3 regions of the Luteococcus sediminum genome follow, and region 3 is predicted to be linked to each of the others. Evidence: riboswitches for the same ligand, from Rfam matches in the RefSeq annotation. Region 3 holds a riboswitch; each other region holds the start of a gene.
What was found. Region 3 has a riboswitch for cobalamin ahead of ACYVKA_RS01640 (CbiQ family ECF transporter T component). Riboswitches for the same ligand answer to the same signal wherever they lie in the genome.
Positions count from the first base shown of each region.

Region 1: another riboswitch for cobalamin. It lies ahead of mutA (methylmalonyl-CoA mutase small subunit); the one in region 3 lies ahead of ACYVKA_RS01640 (CbiQ family ECF transporter T component).
Region 2: another riboswitch for cobalamin. It lies ahead of cobI (precorrin-2 C(20)-methyltransferase); the one in region 3 lies ahead of ACYVKA_RS01640 (CbiQ family ECF transporter T component).

Region 1 is NZ_BAAGQL010000013.1:279,504-284,138, forward strand. It holds gene moaA (GTP 3',8-cyclase MoaA) at 1-343, opposite strand, end outside; gene ACYVKA_RS08185 (molybdenum cofactor biosynthesis protein MoaE) at 402-815, shown strand; gene ACYVKA_RS08190 (HesA/MoeB/ThiF family protein) at 817-1,503, shown strand; gene ACYVKA_RS08195 (DUF6918 family protein) at 1,624-2,055, shown strand; cobalamin riboswitch at 2,220-2,460, shown strand; gene mutA (methylmalonyl-CoA mutase small subunit) at 2,545-4,434, shown strand; gene scpA (methylmalonyl-CoA mutase) at 4,431-4,635, shown strand, end outside.
Region 2 is NZ_BAAGQL010000009.1:46,632-51,266, forward strand. It holds gene cbiE (precorrin-6y C5,15-methyltransferase (decarboxylating) subunit CbiE) at 1-409, opposite strand, end outside; gene cobM (precorrin-4 C(11)-methyltransferase) at 406-1,236, opposite strand; gene cobI (precorrin-2 C(20)-methyltransferase) at 1,227-1,964, opposite strand; cobalamin riboswitch at 1,996-2,120, opposite strand; gene ACYVKA_RS05945 (hypothetical protein) at 2,186-2,446, shown strand; gene ACYVKA_RS05950 (VWA domain-containing protein) at 2,548-4,635, opposite strand, start outside.
Region 3 is NZ_BAAGQL010000004.1:76,000-80,634, forward strand. It holds gene ACYVKA_RS01630 (ECF transporter S component) at 1-112, opposite strand, end outside; gene ACYVKA_RS01635 (ABC transporter ATP-binding protein) at 105-1,709, opposite strand; gene ACYVKA_RS01640 (CbiQ family ECF transporter T component) at 1,723-2,871, opposite strand; cobalamin riboswitch at 2,901-3,029, opposite strand; gene ACYVKA_RS01645 (glycosyltransferase family 2 protein) at 3,047-4,081, shown strand; gene ACYVKA_RS01650 (polysaccharide deacetylase family protein) at 4,078-4,635, shown strand, end outside.

The sequences.
Region 1 (4,635 bases), on a different contig from region 3:
TGGCCAGTTCCTCGGCCCGCTCGGCCAGCCCGACGGCATTGGTGGTCAGGGCGATCTCGGTCTCGGGGTGGGCGAGGGCGATGCCGCGCACGACCTCGGCCAGGTCGGGCCGGGTGAGCGGTTCGCCCCCGGTCAGCCTGATCTTGGTGATGCCGCAGTGCTCGATGCCGACGTGGGCCAGTCGCACCAGCTCGTCGGCGGTCAGGATCGTGGTGCGCGGCAACCAGCTGATGCCGGTCTCGGGCAGGCAGTAGGTGCAGCGCAGGTTGCACACGTCGGTCACCGACAGTCGCAGGTCCCGTGCCGTGCGACCGAAGCGGTCGACGAGCGCTGCGGAGGTCATGCCCGACATTCTACGGCCCACTCCGTGGAATCTCACCATGCACAGTAGGCTCGCACCCATGCATGCAGCAGTCAGCACGACTCCACTGGACGTCGACGCCGCGCGGGCCGGCGTCACCGGTTCCAAGGACGGTGCCTGCGTCCTCTTCGAGGGGGTGGTGCGCGACCACGACCACGGGCGGGGCGTCACCGCACTCGCCTACAGCGCGCACCCCGACGCGGCCAAGGCCCTCGAGGCCGTGGTGCGCGAGGTGGAGCAGGAGTTCGGCGTGACTGCCTGGGCAGAGCACCGCGTCGGCGACCTGGTGGTGGGCGACGTCGCCCTGGTCGCCGCCTGCGCCAGCGCCCACCGAGCCGAGGCCTTCGCCGCCTGCGGGGCGCTGGTCGACCGGATCAAGGTGCGGGTTCCGGTGTGGAAGCACCAGCAGTTCACCGACGGCAGCACCGAGTGGGTCGGGCTCGGTGAGTGCTGAGATGACGCTCGAGGGACAGTGGAACCGCCAGCGGCGGATCATCGGCACAGAGGGCCAGCAGCGGCTGGCCGAGGCCCGTGTGCTCGTCGTGGGCTGCGGAGGCCTGGGCGCCGGAGCGATCCCGGCGCTGACCGCTTCGGGGATCGGGCACCTGACGCTGCTCGACGACGACGTGGTGGAGGCCTCCAACCTGAACCGCCAGACCCTGTTCACCGCCGACCAGCTCGGTGGCTCCAAGGTGGAGCTGGCGGCCGAGCGGATGCGACGCCTCTCCCCCGGCGCCGAGGTGACTGCCCTGGCCCACCGGCTCACCGCCGAGGACGTGGAACTGGTGGCAGGCCATGACGTGGTGGTCGACTGCACCGACCGGGCCGCTTCGCGCCAGGCCATCTCGCAGGCCTGCCGTGCCGCGGGGGTGCCCTGGGTGTGGGCGGCCATCGATGCCTGGACGGCGGTGCTCAGCGTCTTCGCCCCCGGCCAGGTGCAGTGGGAGCAGGTGGTGCCACACCCCACCGAGGCACCGGAGCCGCTGGACATCATGGGCGCCACCCCGGCCCTCGCAGGAGCCTGGCAGGCGGCCGAGACGGTCAAGCTGCTGCTGGGGCAGGGACGCAGCCTGGTGAACCGGCTGGCCGTGGTGGACCTGCTGGCTGGCGACGTGCGTTTCGTCGAGCTCTCGCCCGCCTGATCCGGGCGATCAGGCGGGGGGTCGCGGGGCGCCTCGTCACGGCTCCAGCTGCAAGAATGCACCTGTCCGCCCGTGGCCCCAGGGCTCCAGCCCGGCCACAGACCGAGCGAAAGGCTTGCCATGAGCTTCACCGATTCCCTGCTGGACCCCGCCAAGCGACCCCAGGTGGTGCAGTCGCTGTCCACCGTGATCGACCAGGAGGTCGAGTCGAAGAGCGGCCTGGGCGGCATGGCCCTCAAGACCGCCTTCGCGAGCGCGAAGAAGATGAAGGAGGGCATCGTCCCCAAGGCCACCGACGCGATGCTGCCCGAGATCGCCGCTGCCCTGGCCCCCTACTGGGAGGCCAAGGGCGACCAGGACTTCGGCAGCTACCTGTCGAGCCGCTCCTCCGAGGTGGCCGACGCGCTGCTGGCCCTCGCCGACGCCAAGGCGTCCTCGCCCGACAATGCCGCCCTGGCCAAGGTCTACAAGCCGATCCGCGGCAAGGCCAAGGGCTATGTCGAGGAGGCCCTGCCCCGGCTGGCCGCAGCCCTGACGCCCTACGTCGCCTGAGCCACTGCCCGGCGCGACGAACGGCCCCGGTCCCCCTCGCGGGAACCGGGGCCGTCCGGCATCTGGGTTGGTCACCGCCTCGTGATCAATTTCACAAATTGGGACCTGTGGTTCGACCACATCCAGAAATCATGGACCCCTCTTGCCCGCGCAGACCTTGCCCCGGCTAGTCTGGGAGTGCTGGTTCGGCCTGCTCCGGCAGGTCGTCGCAAGAGGGAATCCGGTGGAATTCCGGAACTGTCCCGCAGCGGTGAATGGGAACGACGCCACCCGTCGGGCCCGCGAGTGATCGCGGACCTGACGTCAAGCACTGGGCCTGGCCTGGGAAGCGGTGGCCGAGGAAGGCACTCCTCCGGGAGTGAGAGGCCCATGAGTCCGAAGACCTGCCAGCGGGCACCGCACCAGCCAGGTGCGAGGCGTCACAGGCCGAGGAGCACAACGTCAGGTCGTCCGCACGGGCGACGACACCCTCATCGGAGCAGGAGTCCCATGACAACGATCGAGCCGGACGCCCGCGTCGGCGCTGGTGAGCTGAAGCTCGCCGGCGACTTCGCGAAGCCGGACATGGACCAGTGGCAGGCAGCTGTCGCCAAGGTCCTCAACCGCGGGCGACCCGAAGACAAGCAACTCAGTGGCGAGCAGTCGGTCTCGCGCCTGCGCACCAGCCTGGTGGACGGCATCGAGATCGAGCCGATCTACACCCTGGCCGACGCACCCGAGAAGCTCGGCGCTCCCGGCGTCGCTCCCTTCACGCGTGGCACCACCGTCCGCAACGGCGACATGGATGCCTGGGACGTGCGCGCCCTCCACGAGGACGGCAATGCGGAGTACACCCGCAAGGCCGTGCTGGCCGACCTGGAGCGCGGTGTCACCAGCCTGTGGCTGCGCCTGGACCCCGACGCCATCGCCGCCAAGGACCTGACCGACGACCTGGCCGACGTGATGCTGGAACTGGTCAAGGTCGAGGTCTCCAGCCGCACCGACCAGGAGGCCGCCGCCGAGGCCCTGCTGGGCGTCTACGAGGGCAGCGACAAGCCCAAGGACCACCTCAGCCTGAACCTGGGCCTCGACCCGATCGGCCTGGCCGCCCTCAACGGTGGCACCCCCGACCTGTCGAAGCTGGCCGGTTGGGTCAAGCGCCTCGAGGGCATGCCCAAGAGCCGCGCGATCGTGGTCGACTCCACCATCTGGCACAACGCCGGCGCCGGTGACGTCCACGAGCTGGCCTATGCGCTGGCCACCGGCGTCGAGTACGTCCGCGCCCTGGCCAGCCAGGGCGTCAGCGTCGACGAGGCCTTCGAGACGATCAACTTCCGTGTCTCGGCCACCACCGACCAGTTCGCCACCATCGCCCGCCTGCGTGCGCTGCGCACCTGCTGGTCGCGCATCGGCGAGGCCTTCGGCGTGACGGAGGCCAAGCGCGGCGCCCGCCAGCAGGCGGTCACCTCGTGGCGCGAGATCACCCGTGACGACCCCTATGTCAACATGCTGCGCGGCACGATCAGCACCTTCGGTGCCGCCATCGGTGGCGCCGAGGCGATCACCGTGTTGCCCTTCGACACCGCCTGGGGCCTGCCCGGTGACTTCAGCCGCCGCATCGCCCGCAACACCCAGATCGTGCTGGCGGAGGAGTCCAACATCGGCCGCGTCAACGACCCGGCCGGCGGCTCCTGGTACGTCGAGACGCTGACCACCAAGCTCGCCGAGGCCGCCTGGAAGGTGCTGGGCACCATCGAGGCAGCCGGTGGCATGGCGAAGGCCGTCGTCGACGGTCTCGCGATGAAGGAGCTGGAGCCGGTCATCGCCGAGCGCACCAAGCGCCTGGCCACCCGCAAGCAGCCGATCACCGGTGTCTCGGAGTTCCCGAACCACACCGAGTCCGCGATCAAGTTCACGCCTCGCCCCGAGGCCCCCGCACGTGCCGGCATCGAGTGGCACCGTGACTCGGAGGTCTTCGAGGGCCTGCGTGACGCCGCGATCGACAACCCTGACGCCAAGGTCTTCCTGGCCTGCTTGGGGACCCGTCGTGACTTCGGCGCCCGCGAGGGCTTCGCGTCGAACTTCTTCCACGTGGCGGGTCTGACGACCCCCCAGGCGGAGGGAACCGACGTGGACCAGATCGTGGCGGCCTTCAAGGAGTCGGGCAGCACCATCGCCTGCCTGTGCTCCAGCGCCAAGGTCTATGCAGACCTGGGCCTGCCCGTCGCCAAGGCCCTGAAGGAGGCCGGAGCCACCACGGTGATGCTCGCCGGCAACCTGAAGGAACTGGGTGACGACGCCGCACAGGCCGAGGGCGTCATCGACGACACCATTGCCATGGGCAAGGACGTCGTCGCCACCCTCGGCACCATCCTCGAGACGTTGGGAGCCTCCAAGTGAGCAACCAGCCCGAACAGATCCGTTTCGACTCCGTCGAGCTCGGCACCCAGGCCATCCCGGCCGACGCCGCCGAGCAGTTCGACAAGCTGCTGGCCGAGGTCTCCGAGTCCGTGGAGCGCTGGACCACGCCGGAGCTGATCCCCGTCGAGCAGTCCTACGACGAGAAGGCCTACGACGGCATGGACTTCCTGGAGACCATGC
Region 2 (4,635 bases), on a different contig from region 3:
CCTTCCCCCAGGCGCGGCAGACCGCCAGCGCTGGTTCGAGCGGGCGGCCGTGGATGCTGACCACCTCGGCGTCGTCCCAGGGGATCCCGACCGTGGCGAAGGCCAGCGAGATGCTCGTCGGGGCCGGCAGCACCCGCAGCGGCAGCCCGGCCTCGCGCAGCCGGCGCACGATGCCGAACCAGCCCGGGTCCCCGGAGGCGACCACCATGATGCGGGCCTCGGGGCCGGCGGCGACGATCCGTTCGACGGCCGCAGACAGCGCCCCCAGCCGGATCCGTCGCGGCTGGTCGACGCCGAGCGCGTCGAGGTGGCGGTCCCCACCCACGACGAAGTCGGCGCGGGAGGCCTCGTCGAGCATCGCCGGGGTCACGTCGCCGATGAAGCCGTGGACGCGGATGGGGGTGCTCACTGGACTGCCCCCTTCTCCCGCAATTCCTTCTGGGCTTCGGGATCGGCGGCGCGGAACTCGTGCCGGAAGCCCGGGTGGTAGAGGTGCGAGCGGTACTCGGGAGTGGCGGCGGCCAGGGCGGGGCCGACGAGCACCACCGTGTGCTTCCACAGGTGGCGCTCCTTCATGGTGGCCGAGAGATCCCGCAGCTCGCAGCGCAGCATCACCTCGTCGGGCCAGGTGACCTGATGGCCGATGATGCAGGGCGTCTCGGGCGCATAACCGCCGGCCAGCAGCTCCTCCTGCAGCACCTTGTTGCGCGCCGCCGAGAGGTAGAGCGCCATGGTGGCGCCGTGCTGGGCGAAGCCGCGCACCGTCTCCTTGGGCGGCATCGGGGTGCGGCCGCCCTCCAGCCGGGTGAGGACCAGCGACTGCGCCACCTGCGGCAGCGTGATCTCGACGTCCATCCGCGCCGCGGCGGCAGAGAAGGCGCTGACGCCGGGGATGGTCTCGTGGGCGACGCCGAGGCGCTCGCACAGCGCCCGCTGCTCCGCGGTGGCGCCGTAGATCGACGGGTCGCCGGTGTGCACGCGGGCGATCAGCTGGCCGTCGCGGGCGCGCAGGTAGTAGGGCTCCAGCGCCTCCAGCGGCAGCGAGGCGGAGTCGACCAGCTCGGCGCCCGGCTTGTGGTCGGCGACCACGTCGGGGTGGACCAGCGAGGAGGCCCAGATGATGACGTCGGCCTCGGCGATGACGCGCGCGCCGCGCACCGTGATCAGGTCGGCGGCACCCGGGCCAGCCCCGACGAAGACCACCCTTCCCGTGGGATTTCCAGTACTCACAGCGATCCTCCGATGCTGGTGCGGCTCGGGGTGCTGAGCACCGCCGAGAAGTAGCCGGTGCGGGTGTCCTGGTCGAGGTCGTCGAGCGACGCCAGGTGCTCTTCGGGCAGGCTCACCTCGCTGCCGACGATCCCGTCGCGCCCGCGCTCGGCAAGGGCTTCGCGGACCATGCCGAGCTGGCGTCCGCCCTTGTAGACGCAGACCGAGTCGGCGGCATCGAGCACCGGCCCAAGGCCCTCGGCGCCGAGGGTGGCGGGGGCGAGCGCCAGCACCTCATTGCCCTCGACCAGCGGGGTGCCCGAGGCTGCGGCAAGCGCCTGCATCGCCGTGATGCCGGGAATCCAGGAGACCTCCACCGCGGGCAACGCCGCCCGGACGGTGCCCGCCAGGTAGCTGAAGGTGGAGTAGACGGCCGGGTCGCCGATGGTGGCCATCGCGATGGTGGTGAGGCCGTCGGCGAAGTGGGTAAGCGCGGCCTCGGCGGCGGCCTGCCAGGACTCCTGTCGTCGGGCGCTGCGGCCCTGCTCGCGCATGGCGAAGCCGATGCGTTCGATGCGGGCGGCGGGGGCGACGGCCCGCACGATCTGCTCGGCGCGGCCGGGTCCGTCACCCGACTTCTCGGTGGCCGGCACCAGCACGACATCGGCCTGCTGCAGTGCGGTGGCCGCCGCCAGGGTGACCAGTTGTGGGTCGCCGGGGCCGACTCCGGCGCCAACCAGATGGGTTCGTTGCATGTGGGGCTCCTCCAGGTCTCTCGCCTGTTGTCCAGTGGCCGTCGACCGGGGGCGTTCCTGACTTCGCAACCGGCATCACAGTGCCGGTGGTGCTCACAGTGGCGGGACCGTGCCAGATGTTCGCTGGCTTCCGCGTCCCGGTCAGTCCACATGCTTCCATGACGAATTCTTCGCCTCGTGGGCGGGGTCGGTGCAGGACCTGTGACGGCTAGGGTCGAGCCATGAACGAGCAGCCCAGTGCCCCGGTCCGACTCCTGCAGTGGCTGGGGCTGGCACCCTCGGCGCAGACCAGCCGCCAGCAGGTGGTGACCAACTGGCTCTATGCCGTCTCGATGGCCCTGCTGATCGCCCTGACCTCGGGACGTTGGCCGCTGGGCTGGTGGATCCTCGGCTGCATCGTCGCCGCCACCATCCTGTACGGGGTGATCTCGCTGCTGGTGCGTTCGGTGATGGGCCCCGACGACCCCGTCCGGTCACGCTGAGGTTCCGGGCCGGGGCGACACCCAAGAGATTTCGGAAGATCTGGTCCCCTCAAGGGGCCGGATCTTCCGAGATCTTTGCGGTGCCGGGTGGAAAGGGGCCGTCAGGCCACCGCTCGGTTGCGCTGCACCGTCGAGGTCAGGCCGTCGGCGGTCACCTCGTCGACCGGCACGTGCTCGGCGCCCAGGTGCTCGGCCAGGGTGCGGGCCAACCCCATCCGCAGGGGGCCCTGTTCGCCGTCGATCACCACCGTCGTGATCCCCATGCCCGCCACGAAGTCCGCCACCTGGCGGGAGCGCTCGACGGCCCCCGGCCCGGCCGTCGCCCGGCCGTCGGTGACCACCACCAGCAGGGGGCGCAGCAGCGGGTCGCGCAGGTGCTCGCGGCGGATCACCCGCGCCGCCTCCATCAGGCCCTCGGCCAGCGGCGTCCTGCCCCCGGCGGGGATCTCGTCCAGGCGGGCGGCGGCGATGTCGATCGATCCGGTGGGCGGCAGCACCAGCTCGGCGGACCTGCCCCGGAAGGTGACCAGCCCCACCTTGTCGCGGCGCCGGTAGGCGTCCAGCAGCAGCGACAGGATCGCGGTCTTCACCTGCACCATACGCTTGCGGGCGGCCATCGACCCCGACGCATCGACGCAGAAGAGCACCAGGTTCGCCTCGCGGCCCTCGCGCACGGCCAGGCGCAGGTCCTCCAAGGCGATCCGCACCCGGCCGTCGGGGCGCTCCCGCCCGGTCTGGTTGCCGGCCGCGGCCCGCAGGGTCTCCAACAGGTGCAGCGACCCCGGCCCGCTCTCGGGCAGGCGGGCACCCACCCGTCGCCCGCTCGAGGTGATCGCCCGTGAACGCTTGCCCGCGGCCCCGGCCCCCAGGCCGCGCACGGTGAAGGTGCGGGGGCGGGGCGACGGGGTGGCGGCCTTCACCACCTGGCCGGGCTGCTCAGCGCCGGCGGGTGGCAACATCGGCAGGTCCTGCTCCGGGGCCTGCGAGTCGGCGCAGTCTGAAGGGTCAGCGGAGTCCGAAGGGTCAGCGGGGCTCTCGGGCGGCTCGGCGGAGCCGCCCTCAGGCGCTTTTCCCTGACCATCCCCCTGCGGGGTCTCGTCGGAGTCGTCCTCGGGATCAGGGGCACCCTCAGGCTCGGGGCCGTCCTCGGGGTCCGGGCCACCCTCGGGTCCCGGTTCGGGCTCGTCGGGCGGCAGATCGTCGTCGCCGAGGATCCGGTCGAGCAGCTCCTCGTCCATGCCGGGCGCGTCGAAGGGATTGCGACGGCGACGGTGCGGCAGGGCGAGCAGGGCGGCCTGCCGGATGTCCTCGCGGGTGACGGCCTCGCGGCCGCTCCAGGCGGCGTGGGCGATCGCCGTGCGGGCGGTGACGATGTCGGCGCGCAGCCCGTCCACCTCGAAGGCCGCGCACACCTCGGCGATCTTCAACAGGGCGGCATCACCGAGCCGCACCGAGCCGAGCTGCTGCTGGGCCCGGGCGATGCGCTCGCTCAACGCGGCATCGTCGGCGGCGTGGGCGGCGATGAAGCCCGACGGGTCGGCGTCGAAGGCCATCCGGCGGCGCACGACGGCGGCGCGGGCGGCATGGTCGGTAGGGGCGGCCACCTCGACGGTGAGCCCGAAGCGGTCCAGCAGCTGCGGGCGCAGCTCCCCCTCCTCCGGGTTCATGGTGCCGATCAGCACGAAACGGGCCTGGTGGCTCACCGAGATGCCGTCGCGCTCCACGGTGGAGCGGCCCATCGCGGCGGCATCCAGCAGCAGGTCGACCAGGTGGTCGTGCAGCAGGTTCACCTCGTCGACGTAGAGGATGCCGCGGTGCGCCCGGGCCAGCAGGCCGGGTTCGTAGCTCACCTCGCCGGCCGAGAGTGCGCTCTGCAGGTGCAGCGATCCCAGCACGCGGTCCTCGGTGGCGCCGACGGGCAGCTCCACCAGCCGCACCGGACGCTCGTGGCGGGGACTGGTGGCGTCGAAGGGGCCGTCGGGCGAGGTGGCCTGTGCGTCGTCGGGGTCGATGGAGAAACGGTCGCCGTCGAAGACCTCGATGCGGGGCAGCACCTCGGCCAGCGCGCGCACCGCCGTGGACTTGGCGGTGCCCTTCTGGCCGCGCACCAGCACGCCGCCGATCTGGGGAGAGATGGTGCTGAGCACCAGGGCCAGGCCCATCGCATCGAGGGCGTCGGGCTCGCAGCC
Region 3 (4,635 bases):
AGAAGGCCAGCAGTGACATGGCGGCCGCGACGCCCAGGGCCAGCGCCGAGGGCAGCGAGACCTTCAGCACCGAGGGGCGACGGCCTCGTCGCCCGGGATCCCGTTCAGCCACGGCGACATCCCACCTCGGCGACGGTGAGCACGTCCTCGGGGTGGAAGACCTTGCTCACCTGCGGCGCGAAGACCGGCGAACTGGTGCACACCTCGCGGGTGGGGCCGTCGGCCACCACCTCACCCTCGGCCATCACCAGGGTGCGGTCACTGGCCCTGGCGGCGAACTCGACATCATGGGTGCTCACCACGATGCAGCTGCCCTGGGCGGCGAGCCGGGCCAGGATCTGGGCCAGCTCCTCCTTCATCCGGTAGTCCAGACCGCGGGTGGGCTCGTCGAGCAGCACGACGGTCGGGCGCGCGACCAGCTGAATGGCGAGCACCAGGGCCAGCCGCTGTCCCTCGGAGAGGTCGCGCGGGTGGCGTTCGGGGTCGAGGCAGGCGCCCAGTTCATCGAGCAGCCCGGCGGTGGTGCCGGCCGGAGAACCAGTCTCCCGGTCTGCCTGGGCACACTCCTGGGCGACGGTGGGCAGGTAGAGCAGGTCGGCGGCGGTCTGCGGCACCAGGCTGACCGCTTCGCGGGCCCGGGCGGGCGCCACCCGTCGCGGGTCGATGCCGTCCACCTCGACGAGGCCGGAGCAGTCGAGTGCCCCCTGCAGCGCCCACAGCAGCGAGGACTTGCCCGAGCCATTGCGCCCCATCAGCGCGGTGACGGTGCCGGGGTGGAGGGCGATGGTGATGTCGTCGACGGCCAGCACCTCGCCGTAGCTGACCCGCAGCTTGTCGGTGCGGGCCACCACCGGCCCTGCCACCACGGTGCTCGGCCCCTCGGCCTCGGGCGCACGCAGCGTGACCTGCTCACGACGCACCCTGCGACGGGCATCGCGCACGCTGGTGGGTACCTCGGGCCAATCCATCTCGCGGGCCAGTGCACTCAGCGGCGGTACCACATCGCAGCGGGCGAAGACCTCGGCCGGATCACCCAGCACGGCGCTGCCGTCGCCCGGCAGCCACAACACCTGGTCGGCGGCGTGCATGACGCGCTCGATGCGGTGCTCGGCCAGCACGACGGTCAGGCCCACCTCGTGCACCAGGGTGGTGATGGAGGCCAGCACGTCCTGCGCGGCGGTGGGGTCCAGCGCGCTGGTGGGCTCGTCGAGGACGACCACCCGGGGCTGGGCCGCGAGCACGGCGGCGATGGCGACCCGTTGTTGCTGGCCGCCGGAGAGCTCGGTGAGTGCGCGGCGGCGCAGGTCGGCGATGCCCATGAGGTCGAGGGTCTCCTCGACGCGCTTGCGCATCGCCAGCGGCGAGAGGCCGAGCTGTTCCATGCCATAGGCCACCTCGTCCTCGACGCGGTCGGTGACGAAGCCCGCCAACGGGTCCTGGGCGACGAAGCCGACCAGCTCCGCCATCTCGCGCGGCCGGTGGGTGCGGGTGGAGCGCCCGGCGACGCTCACCTCGCCGGACAGGTGGCCACCGGTGAAGTGTGGCACCAGGCCGTTGATGGCGCCCAGCAGGGTGGACTTGCCGGTGCCGGTGCGGCCCACCACCAGGCACAGGTCGCCCTCCTCGATGGTGAGGCTCACCCCGTCCAGCACCGGACGCTCGGCCCCGGAATGCCGGAAGCCGACCTCGCGGAAGTCGATCATGGACATCTCCTCACACACATCACAGTTCCCCGGCGGGCGGTCGGGGCGTGCAGAACAGGGGTGCCGCGACGGCCAGCAGCAGCGGCAGCACGCGCACGTCGAGCCCCGGCCAGGACGGCGGCGAGGGACTGGGCAGCACCATCTGCGGGGACAGCCGCACCAGGACGGCACTGCTGATGACGGCAACCACCGCCGCTGCGCACAGCGTCCACTCGGGTCGCTGCCACGGGTCGGGGCGGTAGCGGGTGACGGCCAGCCGACGACCCGAGACACGGATCCCCAGCCAGGCCAGCACTCCCCCGCAGCCCAGCGCCAGCCATGACCACGGCGAGGAGTTGGGCACGCCGAGCAGCAGGAAGGTGCCGAGGGTGACCAGCACCAGCGAGCCGAGCAGGGCGACGGTGGTGCCGCGGCCCACGGGCTGGCCGCTGTGGGTGCGTCCGTAGCCGCGCGACTCCATGCCCGCGGCCAGCTGCAGGGAACGGTCGATGGCGTCCTCCAGCACTGGCGCGACCACCTCGCGCACCGCCCGCCAGCCAGTGGACCGACCCCCGCGCAGGCGACGGGCCCGTCGCACCCGCTGGATGCTCTCCACCAGCTGGGGTGCGACGCTGAGGGCCACCACCAGCGCGACGCTGAGCTGGTACAAGGCGGGTGGCACGGCGCGCAGGGCACGCCGCGGATTGGCCAGCGAGTTGGCGGCGCCGACGCACAGCAGGATGCCGGCCAGCCGCAGCGAGTCGTAGAGGGTGAACAGCAGGGCGTCGAGGGTGACCTCACCGCCCAGGCGGATCCCGGCGGCCCAGCCGGGCAGCTGCAGGCTGGGCAGGGTGAACAGCACCTGGCCGCTGCGGTTGACGCCCATCACCACTTGGAAGAACATCCGCAGGCCGATCACCACCAGCGCCAGCCACAGGTAGACGCCGGCCGAGCGGGCCCAGGGGGCGGCGGTGCGGCGCTCCAGCACCACGATCCACACCGTCGTGACCACCAGCAGCACCAGCAGCGGATTGGTCACCAGGCTCACCGCCACGGCCGCGCCGATCGCCCAGGCCCACCAGGCCATCGGGTGCACGAGCCGGCCGAGCTTCCGCACCGGGGGTGCGTCGAGCACGGCACCCTGCCCCCGTGACAGGACATCGTGCGGGGTGACAGCGCGCGCCGGCATCGGGTCTCCTTCCGCAGCCTCGACGGTTCTGGTGAGTCCGGTCGAGGGCAGGCATTCCGGCTCGGGAGCGCAGCTCCGTGACGGTTGCGGGTCAGCTCCGGACTTGCACCGGATTCCCCTGTCGACGACCCGGCCACGCTACTGGACGGGTGGGACGAAGCCATATTCTTGGACGATGCACGAGACCCAGCAGAGCCTGCACGCCACCATCGGCGTGCTCACCTTCCACCGGCCCGAACAGATCGTCCAGACCGTCGAAATGCTGCACCAGCAGCTTTCCGCGCTACAGGCGCCGTGGAGCGGCGAGGTGCTGGTGGTGGACAACGACCCGGCCGGCAGTGGACGTGATGCCGTGGAGGCGATGGGACTGGACCGGGTGCGGTTCGTGGTGGAGCCGACCCCCGGGATCGCGGCGGCGCGCAATCGTGCGCTCGACGAGGCCCAGTCCTCGGCCGGCCGCCAGGACGGGGTCGAGGGGGGCAGCGACGTGCTGCTCTTCCTCGACGACGACGGCCGTCCCGGGCCGGGATGGCTGCAGCTGATGCTTGACTGCTGGCTGGCCAGCCGGCCGGCCGCCGTCGCCGGTTTCGTCGACACCCGCTACCCCGGTGAGGTGGACCCGTGGATCCACGCCGGGGGTTTCTTCACCCGCCGCCGCTGGGAGTCGAGGCGGGAGCTGCCGGCCGCGGCCTGCGGCAACCTGCTGCTCGACCTGCACCAGCTGGGCGCGCGGCGCTTCTCCACCGGCCTGGGGATGGGTGGTGGCGAGGACACGCTGCTCACCCGCCAGATCGTCGCCGCCGGTGGGCGCATCGTCGCCTGCCCCGAGGCGGTCGTGGTGGACCTGGTGACCACCGACCGGATGACCCGCCAGTGGGTGCTGCTGCGCTCGCTGAGCCACGGCAACACCCACGGCGTACTGACGCTGATGCTGGCCGGGGACCGGTTGGCCCGTCCGAAGCTGCTGGCCGGTGGCCTGGGCCGAATGGTCGCCGGGGGCGGACGGTCGCTGCTGGGACGCGCCCGCCACGACCTCACCCACCAGGCCCGCGGCAGCCGCGCCGCGGCCCGTGGCGCCGGCATGGTGCTGGCCGCTGCCGGCCTGCGCTACCAGGAATACGTGCGTGACGGTGGCTGGCGCGAGCGCCTGGCGCCGATCCCCGACGACCTTCGCCCACAGTCCGCCCACCGCAAGGAGAGCTCCCGATGACCACCTCGTCCCGCGTCAAGCAGCTGGTCCGTGGCCCGCTGGAGGCCGCAGCCGGCCCCGCCGTCGGTTCCATTGCCAGCATCCGCACCGAGCGCCCGGAGCTGGTCGTCACCTTCGACGACGGTCCCCTGCCGGGCACCACCGACGCGCTGGCCGAGGTGTTGGCCACGCACGACGCCAAGGCGGTCTTCTTCGTCCTGGGCACCCGCGTCAAGCGCGATCCCGGTCTGGTGCGGGAGCTGGCCGCGGTTGGCCACGAGATCGGCCTGCACGGCCTGGACCACCGCAAGGTGCGCAGCATGGCTCCCCGCCAGGCCTTCGACTGGCTGCAGCGGGGGCGCGGTGAGCTCACCGACGTGCTGGGCAGCCGGGTGGACTGGTTCCGTCCCCCGCACGGCGCGCAGAGTCCGCTGACCCGCGTGATGGCCGGGCGACTGGGCATGCGCACGGTGCTGTGGTCGGGCACCACCTGGGACTGGAAGGACGTCAGCCACGAACACCGCGTCGCCAAGGCGATGTCCGATGCCCGCCCCGGCGCCATCCTGCTGGCCCAT